2 regions of the Sutcliffiella sp. FSL R7-0096 genome follow, and region 2 is predicted to be linked to the other one. Evidence: a T-box and tRNA genes for the amino acid it is inferred to sense, from the RefSeq annotation. Region 2 holds a T-box; the other holds one or more tRNA genes.
The links. A T-box is a leader RNA that pairs with one kind of tRNA and senses whether it is charged. The one in region 2 lies ahead of tyrS (tyrosine--tRNA ligase), so its partner is inferred to be a tRNA-Tyr.
Positions count from the first base shown of each region.

Region 1: it has a tRNA-Tyr gene. The T-box ahead of tyrS (tyrosine--tRNA ligase) is inferred to sense a tRNA for this amino acid. The anticodon was not compared.

Region 1 is NZ_CP152003.1:1,172,164-1,182,113, reverse strand. Features, by position in the region: gene MKY77_RS06075 (nuclease-related domain-containing protein) at 147-503, opposite strand; gene MKY77_RS06070 (phenylalanine--tRNA ligase beta subunit-related protein) at 560-1,231, opposite strand; gene queG (tRNA epoxyqueuosine(34) reductase QueG) at 1,425-2,570, shown strand; tRNA gene MKY77_RS06060 (tRNA-Gly) at 2,696-2,769, opposite strand; tRNA gene MKY77_RS06055 (tRNA-Leu) at 2,773-2,856, opposite strand; tRNA gene MKY77_RS06050 (tRNA-Leu) at 2,881-2,969, opposite strand; tRNA gene MKY77_RS06045 (tRNA-Cys) at 3,006-3,079, opposite strand; tRNA gene MKY77_RS06040 (tRNA-Gly) at 3,089-3,163, opposite strand; tRNA gene MKY77_RS06035 (tRNA-Gln) at 3,169-3,243, opposite strand; tRNA gene MKY77_RS06030 (tRNA-His) at 3,295-3,370, opposite strand; tRNA gene MKY77_RS06025 (tRNA-Trp) at 3,384-3,457, opposite strand; tRNA gene MKY77_RS06020 (tRNA-Tyr) at 3,491-3,574, opposite strand; tRNA gene MKY77_RS06015 (tRNA-Thr) at 3,582-3,657, opposite strand; tRNA gene MKY77_RS06010 (tRNA-Phe) at 3,695-3,770, opposite strand; tRNA gene MKY77_RS06005 (tRNA-Asp) at 3,791-3,866, opposite strand; tRNA gene MKY77_RS06000 (tRNA-Met) at 3,870-3,946, opposite strand; tRNA gene MKY77_RS05995 (tRNA-Val) at 3,980-4,055, opposite strand; tRNA gene MKY77_RS05990 (tRNA-Glu) at 4,095-4,169, opposite strand; tRNA gene MKY77_RS05985 (tRNA-Ser) at 4,178-4,269, opposite strand; tRNA gene MKY77_RS05980 (tRNA-Asn) at 4,277-4,351, opposite strand; rRNA gene rrf (5S ribosomal RNA) at 4,361-4,477, opposite strand; rRNA gene MKY77_RS05970 (23S ribosomal RNA) at 4,599-7,530, opposite strand; rRNA gene MKY77_RS05965 (16S ribosomal RNA) at 7,733-9,284, opposite strand; gene MKY77_RS05960 (nucleotidyltransferase-like protein) at 9,665-9,950, opposite strand, start outside.
Region 2 is NZ_CP152003.1:3,761,289-3,771,238, reverse strand. Features, by position in the region: gene MKY77_RS19390 (acetoin utilization protein AcuC) at 1-79, opposite strand, end outside; gene MKY77_RS19385 (acetoin utilization AcuB family protein) at 76-720, opposite strand; gene MKY77_RS19380 (GNAT family N-acetyltransferase) at 766-1,398, opposite strand; gene acsA (acetate--CoA ligase) at 1,629-3,347, shown strand; gene MKY77_RS19370 (MFS transporter) at 3,665-4,888, shown strand; gene MKY77_RS19365 (transglycosylase domain-containing protein) at 4,948-7,905, opposite strand; T-box leader at 8,064-8,295, shown strand; gene tyrS (tyrosine--tRNA ligase) at 8,516-9,778, shown strand; gene MKY77_RS19355 (GNAT family N-acetyltransferase) at 9,881-9,950, shown strand, end outside.

The DNA.
Region 1 (9,950 bases), 2.3 Mb from region 2:
TTAGAATATCGATTCATCTGGGAATAAAACACAATAGGTAAATTTGGTGAACAATTAAAGAGGGTAAACTCTGGATTCATGAAAAAGAGGGTTGATTCTATGGGGGATTGATATCCGAGGCTTCTTAGGAGTTGTCTTAACGCAATTTAACATCGTTGCATTTGTAACAAAGGATTTTTAATTTCATTCTGGCTGATGGAGAGCCACTTACCATCATCTAAATAGAAGTCACCTTCATAATTCTTCACTTCAAAGAGGTAAACCCTCTCTTCTCCAATTACAAGAGAATCAATCTGAAAAACACTGCCACCATGGTCGAGCAGCAGATCATTTACAATAATCCACTCGCCATCCATGAAAGAAAACCATTTATCAAAAAGAACCTCGCCCTGATAACCTTTTTCCAGATTCCAAAAACGACTATCATCCACTAGGCCACCGCGAGCTTTCAGTATCCTTAATAATTTCAGCTCACCTGGTTCCATACGCTCTTTCATCATCATACTCAACCACATCACTCCCATAAAAATATTATAAAAAAGCAGGCAAACCTAATTACCTACTTTTTATCCAAAACCCAAGACTCGCTTGTTCCACCATGAACCTGCAGGAACATCTCGCTTATCGCACCTAGCATCTCTCTACACTCACTTATTTCCATAGAAGGCTTGAAATACACGACATGCAGCGCAGAAGTTGTCCCTTCTGAAACAGCCGTTCTTCGGCTATCAACAAATGGACTCCCAAACGGACCTGCCTCATCACTTGTATGGAGCATCTTATTCAGGCTTATTTCCCGTCCATTTAATCCTTCGTAACTTGCCGAATCGTCCCCGACAACTACCGTAACATCCCCATCTAACTTACTAACATCATATATACCAAATGGGATTTCATATTTTAAAGAAAAGAAATTATTTAAGTCAACAGCAGAATTGAATGGCTCAAGGAATTGTCCTTTTTTAATTCTACGGTACAACGCCTCGACGGATGGACGATACCTAGACGGATCTGACCCTGTCGCCTTGAAAACAGAACGCCACTCCGCCACCCCCGGTATATCTTTCATCTCCTTATCTTCTAAATCCAAATGAAGAGATTCCTGAAAAAGACGAATTCTACCTTTTAACATCTGTGGCGACGAACCTACTGTAATATCGTTATAAATGATGATACCGTATTTCCCAGAGACTATTCTATCTAATACATTTTCTGCAACCGTTACTCTCATTTAGCCCAACCTTTCTTTTCATTATTATGGTAATTGTATCACAGTTCTAAGCCCTTCACTTGTTTGCCCCACTTATTTACCTTCCTTAAAAACTGGATATAATTAGATACATCAAACAAAATACTACATTTAAATAATATGATAAAATATAGAGTGGCAAAAAAATCACACCAAAACAAAGGAGGTGTTCACATTGAATGAGGAAAACAGGAAACTAAAAGAAGAAATCATTGCCTACAGTAAACAAATCGGCATTGACAAGATCGGATTTGCAAGTGCTGGAGTGTTCACCGGGCTAAAAGAACGGTTAAAAACCCAACAGGAGCTCAACTATCAATCAGGGTTTGAAGAGCCAGACATTGAAAAACGAACCAAACCTGAACTTTTGGTTCCCAAAGCTAAAAGCATTATTGCAATCGCCCTTGCTTACCCTTCAAAAATGAAAAACGCACCACGTAGTACCAGGGAAGATCGACGTGGGATATTTTGTCGTGCTTCATGGGGAACGGACTACCATGACATCTTACGTGAGAAACTAAGATTATTAGAAACGTTTATTAAAGAAAAAAGCCCACATGCTTTAATGAGATCAATGGTAGATACCGGAGAGCTCAGTGATAGGGCTGTTGCGGAACGGGCAGGTATTGGTTGGAGTGGAAAGAACTGTGCCATTATAACCCCTGAATTTGGCTCCTACGTGTATTTAGGGGAAATGATTACCACCATACCCTTTGAGCCCGACACACCCCTTGAAGACAACTGTGGGACCTGTAATAAATGCGTCGAAGTCTGCCCTACAGGAGCTCTCGTTCAAGGTGGACAACTCGATTCAAATAAATGCATAGCTTTTCTAACACAGACGAAAGGGTTTCTGGCTGAAGAATACCGTACAAAACTTGGAAACAGGTTATACGGCTGTGACACCTGTCAGACTGTATGTCCAGAAAACAAAGGCAAGGACTTTCATCTACATCCAGAAATGGAGCCGGACCCTGAGATCGTCAAACCAAAACTCAAACCGCTTCTCACCATCTCTAATAGGGAATTTAAAGAGAACTTCGGTAAAATATCCGGGTCTTGGCGAGGCAAAAAGCCGATACAACGTAATGCCATCATAGCCCTTGCCCATTATAAAGATACTTCTGCTATCCCTGATCTTTTAAGTCTTATAAAGAATGACCCACGACCAGTGATACGAGGTACTGCAGCCTGGGCGATAGGCAGAATCGGGGACCCTCAACCTCAAACCTTGGAGGTCTTAAAAAACCACCTAACAACAGAACAAGATCCTGATGTATTAAAAGAACTCGAAAAAGGAATTGCCATGCTTGTAGAATAAAATTAACAAAAAGCCACAAAGCAATGAATTGATGTGCTTTGTGGCTTTTTGTATGTAATCAGGAAGGAGCCGAACAGTCAAAAAAAGACTTCAACCAAATGGTTGAAGTCTTGAAAAGTTATGTATGGAGCGGGTGATGGGAATCGAACCCACGACATCAGCTTGGAAGGCTGAGGTTTTACCATTAAACTACACCCGCGATTGGTACCGGTGGCCGGGGTCGAACCGGCACTCCAGAGGAACACGATTTTGAGTCGTGCGCGTCTGCCAATTCCGCCACACCGGCATACTCAATCAATAATTATTCAAATGGTGCCGAGGACCGGAATCGAACCGGTACGGTAGTCACCTACCGCAGGATTTTAAGTCCTGTGCGTCTGCCAGTTCCGCCACCCCGGCTTGTCTCGTATATATGAATAATTATTTTAATAAAATTGGAGGTGGCAACCGGATTTGAACCGGTGATAAAGGTTTTGCAGACCTTGGCCTTACCACTTGGCTATGCCACCTAAATTGTATGGAGCGGAAGACGGGATTCGAACCCGCGACCCCCACCTTGGCAAGGTGGTGTTCTACCACTGAACTACTTCCGCAAAAATGGCTGGGCTAGCTGGATTCGAACCAACGCATGTCGCAGTCAAAGTGCGATGCCTTACCGCTTGGCTATAGCCCAATAAAACCGGAAATAAAAACGACTTATTTAAAGTCGATCATGAATAAAATATGGGGCGACTGATGGGAATCGAACCCACGAATGCCTGAACCACAATCAGGTGCGTTAACCACTTCGCCACAATCGCCATAATTTTTAATTGGCAGGGGCAGTAGGAATCGAACCCACACCGGAGGTTTTGGAGACCTCTGTTCTACCGTTAAACTATGCCCCTATAAAACAATTTGTTACTACTTTTCAAAAGAAATGGTGGAGGGGGGCAGATTCGAACTGCCGAACCCGAAGGAGCGGATTTACAGTCCGCCGCGTTTAGCCACTTCGCTACCCCTCCATATTCCTGGTGCCGGCGATAGGAGTCGAACCCACGACCTACTGATTACAAGTCAGTTGCTCTACCAACTGAGCTACACCGGCATTATATGGTGATCCTTTCACTTTTGTGAAAAAATCATGGTGGCTCGGGACGGAATCGAACCGCCGACACATGGATTTTCAGTCCATTGCTCTACCAACTGAGCTACCGAGCCTAATTTAATTTTCAAAGAAATGGCGGTCCCGACCGGGATCGAACCGGCGATCTCCTGCGTGACAGGCAGGCATGTTAACCGCTACACCACGGGACCATTTGGTTGCGGGGACAGGATTTGAACCTGCGACCTTCGGGTTATGAGCCCGACGAGCTACCGAACTGCTCCACCCCGCGATAGTATTAATTAAGGTATGTTATGAATTAAGATGGTGGAGGATGACGGGATCGAACCGCCGACCCCCTGCTTGTAAGGCAGGTGCTCTCCCAGCTGAGCTAATCCTCCTATGTAAGGAAAGTTATTTTCACTGTCGTGAAAAAACTATGGTGACCCGTACGGGATTCGAACCCGTGTTACCGCCGTGAAAGGGCGGTGTCTTAACCGCTTGACCAACGGGCCAAAGATAATGGCGGAGAGCAAGGGATTTGAACCCTTGAGACGGCGTTGACCGTCTACACGATTTCCAATCGTGCTCCTTCGGCCACTCGGACAGCTCTCCATATAATTGGCTCCACCAGTAGGATTCGAACCTACGACCCTTCGGTTAACAGCCGAATGCTCTACCGCTGAGCTATGGTGGATTAATACCAGCCTGGCAACGTCCTACTCTCACAGGGGGAGATCCCCCAACTACCATCGGCGCTGAAGAGCTTAACTTCCGTGTTCGGTATGGGAACGGGTGTGACCTCTTCGCCATCATTACCAGACAAATATTATTATAATATATCTTTGAAGAAAATCAAGATGTTTTTTCATCTTTTTTATTCCTTCAAAACTAGATAATGTGTTCGTATCAAGATATTCATATCGTTCACTTATTTCATTTGTTGGGTTAAGTCCTCGATCGATTAGTATTCGTCAGCTCCACATGTCGCCATGCTTCCACCTCGAACCTATCTACCTGATCATCTTTCAGGGATCTTACTTACCGAAGTAAAAGGAAATCTCATCTTGAGGGGGGCTTCATGCTTAGATGCTTTCAGCACTTATCCCGTCCGCACGTAGCTACCCAGCTATGCCTTTGGCAAGACAACTGGTACACCAGCGGTGCGTCCATCCCGGTCCTCTCGTACTAAGGACAGCTCCTCTCAAATTTCCTGCGCCCACGACGGATAGGGACCGAACTGTCTCACGACGTTCTGAACCCAGCTCGCGTACCGCTTTAATGGGCGAACAGCCCAACCCTTGGGACCGACTACAGCCCCAGGATGCGATGAGCCGACATCGAGGTGCCAAACCTCCCCGTCGATGTGGACTCTTGGGGGAGATAAGCCTGTTATCCCCGGGGTAGCTTTTATCCGTTGAGCGATGGCCCTTCCATGCGGAACCACCGGATCACTAAGCCCGACTTTCGTCCCTGCTCGACTTGTAGGTCTCGCAGTCAAGCTCCCTTGTGCCTTTACACTCTGCGAATGATTTCCAACCATTCTGAGGGAACCTTTGGGCGCCTCCGTTACTCTTTAGGAGGCGACCGCCCCAGTCAAACTGCCCACCTGACACTGTCTCCCAGCCCGATAAGGGCTGCGGGTTAGAATTTCAATACAGCCAGGGTAGTATCCCACCGACGCCTCCACCGAAGCTAGCGCTCCGGCTTCTCAGGCTCCTACCTATCCTGTACAAGCTGTACCAAAATTCAATATCAGGCTACAGTAAAGCTCCACGGGGTCTTTCCGTCCTGTCGCGGGTAACCTGCATCTTCACAGGTACTATAATTTCACCGAGTCTCTGGTTGAGACAGTGCCCAGATCGTTACGCCTTTCGTGCGGGTCGGAACTTACCCGACAAGGAATTTCGCTACCTTAGGACCGTTATAGTTACGGCCGCCGTTTACTGGGGCTTCGGTTCAAAGCTTCGCTTGCGCTAACCTCTCCCCTTAACCTTCCAGCACCGGGCAGGCGTCAGCCCCTATACTTCGCCTTACGGCTTCGCAGAGACCTGTGTTTTTGCTAAACAGTCGCCTGGGCCTATTCACTGCGGCTCTCTCGGGCTTTAACACCCTAACAGAGCACCCCTTCTCCCGAAGTTACGGGGTCATTTTGCCGAGTTCCTTAACCAGAGTTCTCTCGCTCACCTTAGGATTCTCTCCTCGCCTACCTGTGTCGGTTTGCGGTACGGGCACCATACTCCTCGCTAGAGGCTTTTCTTGGCAGTGTGAAATCAGGAACTTCGGTACTATATTTCCCTCGCTATCACAGCTCAGCCTTAATGAGAAGCGGATTTGCCTACTTCTCAGCCTTGCTGCTTAGACGCGCATATCCAACAGCGCGCTTACCCTATCCTTCTGCGTCCCCCCATTGCTCAAACGGAGTGGAGGTGGTACAGGAATATCAACCTGTTATCCATCGCCTACGCCTTTCGGCCTCGGCTTAGGTCCCGACTAACCCTGAGCGGACGAGCCTTCCTCAGGAAACCTTAGGCATTCGGTGGAAGGGATTCTCACCCTTCTTTCGCTACTCATACCGGCATTCTCACTTCTAAGCGCTCCACCAGTCCTTACGGTCTAGCTTCAACGCCCTTAGAACGCTCTCCTACCACTGTTCGTAAGAACAGTCCGCAGCTTCGGTGATACGTTTAGCCCCGGTACATTTTCGGCGCAGAGTCACTCGACCAGTGAGCTATTACGCACTCTTTAAATGGTGGCTGCTTCTAAGCCAACATCCTGGTTGTCTAAGCAACTCCACATCCTTTTCCACTTAACGTATACTTGGGGACCTTAGCTGGCGGTCTGGGCTGTTTCCCTCTTGACTACGGATCTTATCACTCGCAGTCTGACTCCCATGGATAAGTCTTTGGCATTCGGAGTTTGACTGAATTCGGTAATCCGATGAGGACCCCTAGTCCAATCAGTGCTCTACCTCCAAGACTCTAACACATGAGGCTAGCCCTAAAGCTATTTCGGAGAGAACCAGCTATCTCCAGGTTCGATTGGCATTTCACCCCTACCCACACCTCATCCGCTCACTTTTCAACGTGAGTCGGTTCGGGCCTCCATTCAGTGTTACCTGAACTTCACCCTGGACATGGGTAGATCACCTGGTTTCGGGTCTACGACCACGTACTCATTCGCCCTATTCAGACTCGCTTTCGCTACGGCTCCGTCTCTTCGACTTAACCTTGCACGGGATCGTAACTCGCCGGTTCATTCTACAAAAGGCACGCTATCACCCATTAACGGGCTCTAACTACTTGTAGGCACACGGTTTCAGGATCTATTTCACTCCCCTTCCGGGGTGCTTTTCACCTTTCCCTCACGGTACTGGTTCACTATCGGTCACTAGGGAGTATTTAGCCTTGGGAGATGGTCCTCCCTGCTTCCGACGGGATTTCTCGTGTCCCGCCGTACTCAGGATCCACTCAGGAGGGAACGAAGTTTCAACTACAGGGTTTTTACCTTCTATGACGGACCTTTCCAGATCGCTTCATTTACCCCGTTCCTTTGTAACTCCATGTTGAGTGTCCTACAACCCCAAGAGGCAAGCCTCTTGGTTTGGGCTAATTCCGTTTCGCTCGCCGCTACTCAGGAAATCGCGTTTGCTTTCTCTTCCTCCGGGTACTAAGATGTTTCAGTTCCCCGGGTCTGCCTTCATTACCCTATGTATTCAGGTAAAGATACTGCTCCATTACGAGCAGTGGGTTTCCCCATTCGGAAATCTCCGGATCAAAGCTTACTTACAGCTCCCCGAAGCATATCGGTGTTAGTCCCGTCCTTCATCGGCTCCTAGTGCCAAGGCATCCACCGTGCGCCCTTAATAACTTAACCGTCGACCAAAATTGGTCATGTGTCGATATCAGCGATGATATCTATAAAGAAAATTACTAAGATGAACGATATTTTGTGAATATCTTGATATTAGTTACATTATCTAGTTTTCAAGGAACAACTATGACAATTCGTAAGAATTGCCTATTTAGAGAGAATGCTCTCTCAAAACTAAACAAAACAACAAGCGTACATTCCTTAGAAAGGAGGTGATCCAGCCGCACCTTCCGATACGGCTACCTTGTTACGACTTCACCCCAATCATCTGTCCCACCTTAGGCGGCTGGCTCCAAAAGGTTACCCCACCGACTTCGGGTGTTACAAACTCTCGTGGTGTGACGGGCGGTGTGTACAAGGCCCGGGAACGTATTCACCGCGGCATGCTGATCCGCGATTACTAGCGATTCCGGCTTCATGCAGGCGAGTTGCAGCCTGCAATCCGAACTGAGAACGGTTTTATGGGATTGGCTCGACCTCGCGGTTTTGCTGCCCTTTGTACCGTCCATTGTAGCACGTGTGTAGCCCAGGTCATAAGGGGCATGATGATTTGACGTCATCCCCACCTTCCTCCGGTTTGTCACCGGCAGTCACCTTAGAGTGCCCAACTGAATGCTGGCAACTAAGATCAAGGGTTGCGCTCGTTGCGGGACTTAACCCAACATCTCACGACACGAGCTGACGACAACCATGCACCACCTGTCACTCTGTCCCCCGAAGGGGAACGTCCTATCTCTAGGAGTGTCAGAGGATGTCAAGACCTGGTAAGGTTCTTCGCGTTGCTTCGAATTAAACCACATGCTCCACCGCTTGTGCGGGCCCCCGTCAATTCCTTTGAGTTTCAGTCTTGCGACCGTACTCCCCAGGCGGAGTGCTTAATGCGTTAGCTGCAGCACTAAAGGGCGGAAACCCTCTAACACTTAGCACTCATCGTTTACGGCGTGGACTACCAGGGTATCTAATCCTGTTTGCTCCCCACGCTTTCGCGCCTCAGTGTCAGTTACAGACCAGAAAGTCGCCTTCGCCACTGGTGTTCCTCCAAATCTCTACGCATTTCACCGCTACACTTGGAATTCCACTTTCCTCTTCTGCACTCAAGTCCCCCAGTTTCCAATGACCCTCCACGGTTGAGCCGTGGGCTTTCACATCAGACTTAAAGGACCACCTGCGCGCGCTTTACGCCCAATAATTCCGGACAACGCTTGCCACCTACGTATTACCGCGGCTGCTGGCACGTAGTTAGCCGTGGCTTTCTGGTTAGGTACCGTCAAGGTGCGAGCAGTTACTCTCGCACTTGTTCTTCCCTAACAACAGAGCTTTACGACCCGAAGGCCTTCATCGCTCACGCGGCGTTGCTCCATCAGACTTTCGTCCATTGTGGAAGATTCCCTACTGCTGCCTCCCGTAGGAGTCTGGGCCGTGTCTCAGTCCCAGTGTGGCCGATCACCCTCTCAGGTCGGCTACGCATCGTCGCCTTGGTGAGCCGTTACCTCACCAACTAGCTAATGCGCCGCGGGCCCATCTGTAAGTGATAGCCGAAACCATCTTTCAATAAAGAACCAGGAGGTTCCTTATATTATCCGGTATTAGCTCCGGTTTCCCGAAGTTATCCCAGTCTTACAGGCAGGTTGCCCACGTGTTACTCACCCGTCCGCCGCTGACCTTTCAAAAGCAAGCTTTTAAAAGGTCCGCTCGACTTGCATGTATTAGGCACGCCGCCAGCGTTCGTCCTGAGCCAGGATCAAACTCTCCAATAAAGAGTCTGAGCTTTTGCTCAAAATTTGCTAGCTTGTGTTACTTAAATCATTTTGTTAATCTCGTAGGATTAACGTTATGACGCTGTTGTTTTGTTTAGTTTTCAAAGATCATTTCAATCAACCCGCCGCTCAGAAGCGACTTTATTAATATAACATGTTTCGCTAGTTTAAGTCAACATGTTTTTTTAATTTCTTTTTTCTCATTGTCGCTTGCAAGCTTTTCTCTTGCGGCGACGAATAATAATATACCATGTAATATCATCGACCGTCAATATCTCTTTTAAACTTTTTTAAAATAATTTTTCGTATGTACCAAAAGGTCAAAGCTCCCTTAGAGAATACCTCTCTGCAGGAGCCTCAGTAATTGCATCCTCTACCATTTACCTTTCAGGAACAACTTGATATTGACGGTGGTATACCCCATTGCCTTTTGTTTCTTTTTTCTCCACCTGTAAGAATCCTTTTTCCACCAAATACTCCACCAGGACACTTAGATCTACAGAATACATACGTAATTTTGGATGGTGGAGCATTTCATTGTACGACCACGCCTCTTCTTTTTCTTCCAATACTTCCATTAGATGTTTGGCACCTGTTCGAGTTCTGGAGTAAATCATAAACTCATTGGCAAGGAACAAGAGCTCCAACCTTTTATCGATCGGCTCA
Region 2 (9,950 bases):
TCAGTTGATTGAATGGGTGATTTTCGCTGAACTTATAGGTTTGAAAATCATCCGAGTAGACAAAAACCGCTTTTTTCATGAAGTAACACCCGGTAAGTTCGGCCAAAGTACTTCATAGCCTTCCTCCTGTAAGTCATGGATGACTCCTGTAGGGTTCATCGTCTGTACGCGGAAGACGAGTATTTTAGACTGCTCATCCTGATGAGGGTAGACAAGCACACTTAGAATATTTAATTTCCTTTTGCTTAAAATGGAGGTCACTTCGGCCAATTTTCCAGCGATATTCTCCACCTTCACTTCAAATTGAGAAGCTGGTTGATTAGCCCCTGTCAATTGTACAAATGTATACAAAAGATCTGTTTCAGTGACAATTCCAACCAGTTTAGAATTCTGGACGATTGGAAGGCAGCCAATCTTATATTCATAAAATGTTGCTGCCACTTCCTCTACAAAGTCAAGAGGATGGCCGGTCAACAAGTTGGTCTTCATCACTTTTGAAAGAGGCTGCTGTAAATCTTCTTGGGTGCTGTTTCCATATAAGGCAGCCTGCAACCCATTTCTTACATCCCTATCTGAAATGATGCCGACCAATTGATGATTCGCATTTACAATCGGAATGTGGCGGATGCTTTTTTCTTCCATTAGAAGAAGTGCGCGTTCAACTGTATCCGTCGGGAGCAGTGTAAATACATCCTTCTTCATAATTCTTTCTACAATCATGGTCTTTCCTCCTTGTCAAACAAGTTCCGATTAAGACATCATATGCTAGTACATAAAGCGGTTGTGAAAGCGAAGTTGATCGAATTTCTGAACAGACTCCTGATCGATATTTTTACCGATACGTGCCATCAAGCAATTGGCTGGATGTGAGCTGATCTCTGGGTCATCCGTTGCATAATACTCCAATCCACCTGCATTCATCATCTTCTCCATTATTTTTCGATATTCCCAGACATTCAGGCCAGTACCTTTTAAATCCCAATGCCAGTAATATTCAGTAGTTATCACAATATAGTTTTCCATCATTTCATCCATCATCGAGACCTGTAACAAGGATTTCCCAACGGAGCTACCACGCACTTCCGGTACCACTTCAATGGCACCAAGCTCAATGAGGTTCTCCATCTTGCCTTCGGACCACCTCTCCATTGGATCCGGATACAAATAGGTCACATATCCAACAATGGTATCTTGTGTTCTTGCAATGATGATTCTGCCTTCTGGTAGCCCTGCAATTTCAATCAAGGCTTTACGTTGCTGCTCAGGAGGTCTAAATGCAACAAGATCTTTATGAAACTCATAGCTTGCCAGCTTCTCGGGAGTGACTGGCCCCTCTATGATCAAACGGCTGTTTCTTGTCTTGATTTCTTTGGCATTATACGTTTTTCTATGTTCCATCTAAATTCCCACCTACTTTTACCTACAAGAATAATAGTGAATCTCTAGCTATATTTTCTCATTTTACAGAAAAAACACAAGATAATTAAAACGCTTTCATCACGCTCTACCTCCAGTCTACTAGAAAATACGAAATTATTCATGTAATAATATCAATTTTTAAAAAATTGAGAAAAAACTCCATCTGTACTATAATAGAATTGTAGATTATACATAAGGGGTGTTTGTGGATGAAAGTGGAAGCGTTACCAGTAACGAAGGGGAACTACAATCTAGAAGACTATGAACAAACCTATCGTAGCTTTGATTGGTCAGAGGTGGAAAAGAACTTCAGCTTTGCCGAAACAGGAAGAGTCAATGTGGCATATGAAGCAATCGACCGCCATGCAGAATCTGCACGAAAAAATAAAGTGGCATTGTATTATCGTGATCCAGAACGTGATGAAAAGTACACGTTCAAGGAAATGAAAGAGATGTCCAACAAGGCGGGAAACATTTTAAAACAGACGTGTGATGTGGAAAAGGGAGACCGTGTCTTCATCTTTATGCCGCGCTCACCGGAATTATATTTTGCCGTTCTAGGGGCCATTAAGCTTGGTGCAATTGTCGGGCCACTATTTGAAGCGTTCATGGAAGGCGCTGTAAAAGATCGCTTGGAAGATAGTGAAGCAAAAGTGATCGTAACGACACCTGAACTTCTAAAAAGAATTCCTCTTGATGATCTTCCCGCATTGAAGCATGTGGTGCTTGTCGGGGAAGATGTGAAAGAGGAAGGTCCTTGTGTGGACTTCCTTTCCCGTATGAAAGAGGCGAGCAAAAAGCTTCAAGTGGAATGGGTAGAAAAGACTGATGGATTAGTCCTCCATTATACAAGTGGATCCACAGGTAAACCAAAAGGAGTGCTGCATGTGCATAATGCGATGGTGCAGCACTATCAGACGGCGAAATGGGTACTTGATCTGAAGGAAGAGGATGTGTACTGGTGTACTGCAGATCCAGGATGGGTGACAGGGACTGCTTATGGAATCTTCGGCCCTTGGCTAGTAGGGGCTTCCAATGTCATTGTGGGTGGCCGTTTCAGACCGGAAGCATGGTACGAAACAATCTCGGATTATGGCGTATCAGTATGGTATAGCGCGCCAACAGCATTCCGCATGCTGATGGGAGCAGGGGACGAAGTGGTGAAGAAGTATGATCTTTCCTCGCTTCGTCATATCCTGAGTGTCGGGGAGCCACTGAATCCTGAAGTTATCCGTTGGGGTGTGAAGGTGTTCAATTTGCGCGTCCATGATACATGGTGGATGACAGAAACAGGTGCACAACTCATATGCAACTATCCGTCCTTGGAGATAAAGCCAGGTTCCATGGGTAAACCGATTCCGGGTGTAGAAGCAGCAATTGTAGATGATCAAGGAAATGAATTGCCTCCATACCGCATGGGTAACCTTGCCATTAAAAAGGGCTGGCCGTCCATGATGCACACCATCTGGAACAATAAAGAAAAATATGAGTCTTATTTCATGCCTGGTGACTGGTATGTATCCGGCGACTCCGCTTATATGGATGAAGAAGGCTACTTCTGGTTCCAAGGCCGTATCGATGATGTTATCATGACATCTGGTGAGCGTGTTGGACCATTTGAAGTGGAAAGCAAGCTTGTCGAGCACCCTGCAGTAGCAGAAGCTGGTGTCATCGGTAAACCTGATCCAGTACGAGGAGAGATCATCAAGGCGTTCGTTGCCCTCCGTGACGGCCACACAGCAAGTGATGAGCTGAAAGAGGAGATTCGCCAATTTGTTAAACGAGGCCTCGCTGCACATGCGGCGCCACGTGAAATTGAATTCCGTGATAAGCTTCCGAAGACGCGAAGCGGTAAGATCATGCGTCGTGTGTTAAAAGCGTGGGAGCTGGATTTACCGACTGGTGATTTGTCTACGATGGAAGATTAATAAGACGAGTTTTGATGTAAACAACCTGCCGCTTTGCGGTGGGTTGTTGTTTTTTTAATTTGATTTTTTGAATATGCGGTGAGATGCAATGTGTCGAATTTTGTTGAAAGGTAGAAGGTGACTTAATAGTTGTAGAAGGTTTTCTCTAAAAGGTAGAAGGTCACATGAAAGTGGTAGAAACTATCCACTAAAGTGTAGAACATTCCTCCTTAATGGTAGAACAAAAAAAATATTCGACTTTTCGAAATTTCGTATTGCGAAATAAACTCCAACAAGAGTACTATAGATACAGAACATAGAGAATAGGGGAAGCCGCAATGGGAAAACATAGATTATTTTTATACACAAAAGCATTATCAGACTTCGGCTCTTTTATGGATTTGATAGTATTGAATGTAGTCGTTTATGCAGCAACAGGAAGCCCTGTCTGGTTGGCTGCAACGATGGCAGCCAGGACAATCGGTGGGGTACTGGCAAGCCTCGTAAGTGGAATTGCGGCAGATAAATGGAACAGGAAGACCATCATGCTTGTGACAGATATCTTGAGGGCGGGATTGATTCTCCTGTTGATACCTTTTCCGGATCCGGTTATGATCCTCGTGGTATCTGCTATGATCGGTTTTATCAATAGCTTTTTTATGGTCAGTTTCAGTGCAGAGGTTCCGCAAATATTCGGCCAGGACAAAATCATTGAAACCAATTCCCTTATTGCCAGATTGACATCGATTAGCCTTGTTACAGGCTTTATTGGCGCCGGGATTATTACGGAAGTGTTAGGATATAAATACACTTTGATGATTGATGCAGGGACCTATCTTTTATCGGGGGTTGTACTGTGGCGGATGAAATGGAACACAACAGAAACCAAGGCGAGCAAGGAGCTTGTCACAGGATTTAAAAATAGTCTATTGTCTATTATCAGGGATACGAAGGAAGTTTATAAATATTTAAAGATTGCACCGATGCTTCTTATGATCAACATCGTTTTTCTTGTCGGTGCTTTTGCAGGTAGTTCGCATAATCTGGGGATTCCCCTATTGGCAGAACAGATTAATGGGGAGCGTCAAAGCTTTTATTACGGCATGATTTGGGGTGTCTGGGGGATAGGTTCTGTTCTTGCAACTTACACCATTCCAAAATTAAAAATTATCAGGAGCGATAAGATTTATTCCGTATTTTTTTTATCGGCTATGTTCATGTCGCTCGGCTTCATAATTTTCTTATCTAATACAGTTGTCAGCGTCATTTTATTTTTCGCGTTTTTAACAGGGGTATTTGATGCGTGTTTTACCACGTTACATGCCAGTATCCTGCAAAAATCGGAAAATCACATTAGGGGCCGTGTTTTCGCAGTGGGAATGCTGTTGAAATCGTTAGGATTTGCACTGGGATTTGTCATTGCGCCACTATTATTGAAAGGATTCACAATGCCTCAGATGGTTTGGTTCCTTCATGGAACACTCATCACCACATCTCTTGTAGTCCTTATTGTGGCAAGCATATGGAGTAGTAAGAAGAAGCAGGAAGCGGCGTTGATGTAATTAAAAAGGCACTTGATCCTCTGGATCAAGTGCCTTCTTTAGATTCCTTGAAGGAAAAATCAATCTTCTTCGTCATCCCCGCTATCATCTGGTGGTGGATCTGTGGAATTATCGTCGCCACTTCCGCCGCCGTTTCCACCGCCACTGTTGCCGCCACCGTTGCCGCCGCCATTACCGCCACCATTGGAAGGTGGTTTTGGATCTGGCTTTGGTTTTGGTTTTGGCTTAGGTTCTTCTTTCTTGTCTGGATCTCCAAGCTTCACAGAGCTTGAAGGGGCCGACTCTTTGCCACTTGCATTAACGGCAGTGACATAGAAGAAACCAGATTTTTGTGATACATTTGTCGATAGATTTTTCCCTGCCTGCACAGCCGCAATCTTACTGGCAGAACTTGAACTGTTAGCTTTATAGTATACGTAATATCCGATAACGTCCTTTTGAGAGCTTGCGGACCATTTCAACGTGGAACCGGAAATGCTCACACCGCCAACTTGTCCAGGTGCTGAACTGTTGGATGGAAGTGGATCATTTGATAGTACGGTCAAGCCATCAAAGATCGAACTATTTGGCATGTACTTTGCCAGCTCTTCCATACTGCTGATTTGCAACTTCTTTAAGAAATCAGGTTTCAGCATTGGTCCTTCTTTTACAAACTCTCTAGGAGTGGAACTTAACGGCGCATACGCCACATCGCCAATTTGAACATATTTCCCTGTTGTCAGGCTGTCGTCCGTTCTGGTGGGAGCATATTTTGCATTGAATAGATCTTCTCCAACCAAGCCTGCCTTGCTACATAGATCGGATGGCAGCAATCCGGACAACTTACAATAGCTTCGTCGAACGATTCCGCCAGGCATTTGGAACTGTTCGGAAGGACCGATTAATTCAGGTTTGATGTCATAGGCTCCGTTCAGGAGTTGTGCCCACAATAATTGACTTCTCTTAGTAGGTGTCCGATCCCCGAGACTTCTTAAGACGTGGCGCTCATCATAACCCATCCACAGTCCGAAAGTGATGTTAGGATTAGAGCCCATCATCCAGATATCATGAGTATCTTGAGTAGTACCTGTTTTACCAGCCCAATCTGCACGGAATTGCAGATAATCCCTTGCAGGTATGGCAGTACCCCTTTTGAAGGTATCGCGCATTGTATCAATCATCAGGTAGGCTGTTTGTGGAGAATAGATCTCAACCGGCTCTACCTTGTGCTCATAGATGACATCGCCATCTTTTGTGGTGATGCTTTCAATTAAATACGGTTCTACGTAATTTCCTCCGTTTGCAAAAGTTACATAACCGGCAGTGTTCTCTTCTACACTTACTCCGACTGATGGGGATCCAAGTACAGCTGATATGTTCCCAGCATCGCCTTGTGTAAGCTTCGTGAAGTTTTGCTTGAATAGATAATCCATAGGACGTTGCGGCAGGATTTCCATATATCCGCGGATAGCTGCTAAGTTATGAGATAATGCCACGGATTCCCGAACCGTTTGTAATCCATTGAATCGATTGTTCCAGTTGTTAGGAGACCATGCATCCTGACCAGGAAGCTTAACAGTCAACGGTGTATCTGCAAGGATGCTACCAGGCTGTAAAGTTCCCATCTCATAGGCAGGTGCATATCCTAATAATGGTTTCATCGTGGAACCGTTATGACGCCATGTATTCGTTGCGAAGTTCAAATCCTTCAGCTTGAAATCGCGTCCTCCAACAAAACTGATGATTGCACCGGTTTTGTTGTCCATTAGCAAAGCCCCTACTTGCTCTGCGTTTCTAGCAACCAACTCCCCGGTATCTGGATCTTTTTCTTCTTCATAAGAGTAAACTTTAGTACCATCGAAATAAGGGAATTCTTGTGTTATCTCCCTCATTTTTGAATAGATATCTTTATCTATGGTAGTTTTGATGACATACCCTTTATGCCTTAAAGCGGTGTCTGCCAAAAGTTTATATTCTCTATACAATTCATCATTATTTTCTAGGTCTGTAATCTCGTATCCATCATTTAATGCTAGTTGCTCAGCAATGATTTCCTGTGCTCTTTCTTCTATTTCAAATGCTACATATGGGAATTCGTCAATGGCACTGTTTGTTGGACCTGTTAAATCCTTAGTAATATCATATGCCAGTGCTTCCTCGTATTGCTTGTCATCGATATGTCCCATCGTATGCATCCGGTGTAGAACATAGCGCATCCTTTCAAGGCCAGGCTCGAGTCCTTCCGGCGCTTTTACCTCTGCAGACCGAGTGAATGGAGTATAGGCAAAAGGACTTTGCGGCAAGCCAGCGATGAAAGCGGCCTGTGGAATAGTCAATTCGCCAATATCTACGCCAAAGATACCTTCTGCTGCTGTCTGCGCTCCTGCGATGTTTCTACCATTTGAATCCCTTCCGAATGGGGAAACATTCAGGTATGCTTCTAAAATCTCTTCTTTTGAAAAATAGTTCTCTAATCGAAGGGCAAGAAGAATCTCTTTTGCTTTACGATCAAAGGAGACTTCGTTTGTTAATACTTGGTTCTTGATTAATTGCTGTGTCAACGTGCTACCACCGGTTTGGTTGGCCGAATTTGTCACTTCTTGAACAATGGCACGTACAATCGCTTTGGGCACGACCCCTTCATGCTCGTAGAAATATTCATCCTCAGTGGAGATAAGCGCGTTGATTAAATGCTCTGAAACGTTATCCAGGGACACTTCTTCACGAAGTAGATCTGCACGATATTTTCCCAAATAGACGTCATCTGCAAAATACATTTCTGTAGATTCTTCATAGTTGTAAATGTTTGTTCTCATATCTTCATAAGAACGGATAGGCTCCTCCTTTACCAGTGCGGCAAAATAACCGGCACCGGCACCACCGGCGAAAGATACACCGATCAATCCGATAACGAGAAAAACAAGAATTAGATTCCACACTACTAAGTATGTAATGTTGGCTCCTTTTTTCGTCTTATTATTTACAAAAAACCGAAAAAAGGTCTGCGATTTTTCTTTGAACTTGTCGTAGTTTGACATAATTTATCTACCCCCCGGCAAATCATACTAATTATAGCATATTGAGGTTTTATAGCGACAAACTTTTTATTCCTTACCAAAATTTTCTTGAAGATTATATTGACATGAAACTCAGTTTTATGGTAAAAAGACTTTATATAAATTTTTGATTAGTTATAGAATGCGCTAAGACAGGAATAAGTAGTACAAATAGGCATGCTTAAAGAGAGCTGATGGTTGGTGAGAATCAGTACACCTGTTTGGATGAATTACCTCCTCGAGTATCTTTTGGGAACGGCCGCACTTTGGCTTAGTAGCAGAAGACGGTGAGAACCGTTACATTTTTGAGTGGGAAAGCGGCTATGTCTGCTTTTCAATTAGGGTGGTACCGCGTATAAACTCGTCCCTTCTTTTACAGAAGGGATGGGTTTTTTTGTTTATGTGCTGCTTAACACCGCTGATGCTCTCCGCAAACGGCTTCGCTTTCCGCGGGGCGACCTTGAGCCTTCTCACTTCGTTGCGGGGTCTCAACATTGTCGCTACTCTCCCGCTGGAGTCTGCGCCTTTTGCTCCGAGCATCAGCTAAGAATGTCGCATTTACATTAAAATTAAAAACCATAAAGGAGATTATATCATGAGTTTATTAGAGGATTTGCAGTTTAGAGGGTTAGTGAATCAGGTTACAGATGAAGAGGGTTTGACGAAGCTTTTATCTGAGGAAAAGGTGAAGTTGTACTCTGGATTTGACCCGACAGGCGACAGCTTGCATATCGGTCACTTGCTACCGATTCTTACATTAAGAAGATTCCAGCAGGAAGGGCACCATCCAATTGCGTTGGTAGGTGGAGCAACTGGATTAATCGGGGATCCTAGTGGAAAGAAAGCGGAACGTACATTGAATACATCCGATATCGTGGTGGAGTGGTCCAATCGTATTAAAGGCCAACTATCTCAATTTTTGGATTTTAAAGCGACTGATAATCCAGCAGTGATTGCAAACAACCATGACTGGATTGGGGAAATGAATGTTATCTCTTTCCTTCGTGACGTTGGAAAGAACTTTGGACTTAATTACATGCTTGCTAAGGATTCCGTTCAATCTCGAATTGACTCTGGAATCTCTTACACGGAGTTCAGTTACATGATTCTTCAATCCTTGGACTTCTTACATTTATACAGAGGCCAAAATTGTAAGCTACAAATTGGTGGAAGCGACCAATGGGGGAATATCACGGCAGGAATGGAGCTAATCCGTAAATCCGAAGAGAATGCCAAGGCATTTGGTCTGACGATTCCTCTTGTGACAAAAGCGGATGGCACGAAGTTCGGTAAAACGGAAGGCGGCGCAATCTGGTTAGATCGCGAGAAGACCTCTCCATACGAGTTCTACCAATTCTGGATTAATACAGATGACAGAGATGTTGTGAAATACTTGAAATTCTTTACGTTTTTGTCTCACGAAGAGATCGTGGAGCTTGAAAAAGAATTGCAAGAAGCACCGGAGAAACGTTCTGCACATAAACGCCTTGCAGAAGAAGTAACGAAATTGGTACATGGTGAGGCTGCTTTAGAACAAGCAATCCGCATCTCTAAAGCATTGTTCAGTGGATCCATTTCCGAACTTTCTGCTGATGAAATCAAGCAGGGCTTTGCAGATGTTCCTTCTTTTACAGTGGAAAATGATGATCAGCTTGCATTAGTGGAATTGTTGGTTGCAAGTAAGATTGCACCCTCTAAACGTCAAGCGCGTGAGGATATTACGAATGGTGCTATTTCTATCAATGGGGAGAAGGTTCAGGATCTTGCTTATGTGTTAGGTGAAAACGACCGCATTGAGGGGCAATTTACTGTTGTAAGAAGAGGGAAGAAGAAATACTTCCTTATTAAATACTAATCTTTTGGTTAAGGCTGTCCTTTGGGGCAGTTTTTTTTTTACACTCACAAATTGTTAGATGGTAAACTTGGTTATAAAGAGCTTAATAGGAGGGGATAGGTATTGTATCGAAAAGAGGTTTATGTGTTTGATAAAGACAAGCCGATTAAAGCTGTTATCCGAAATTATCAGG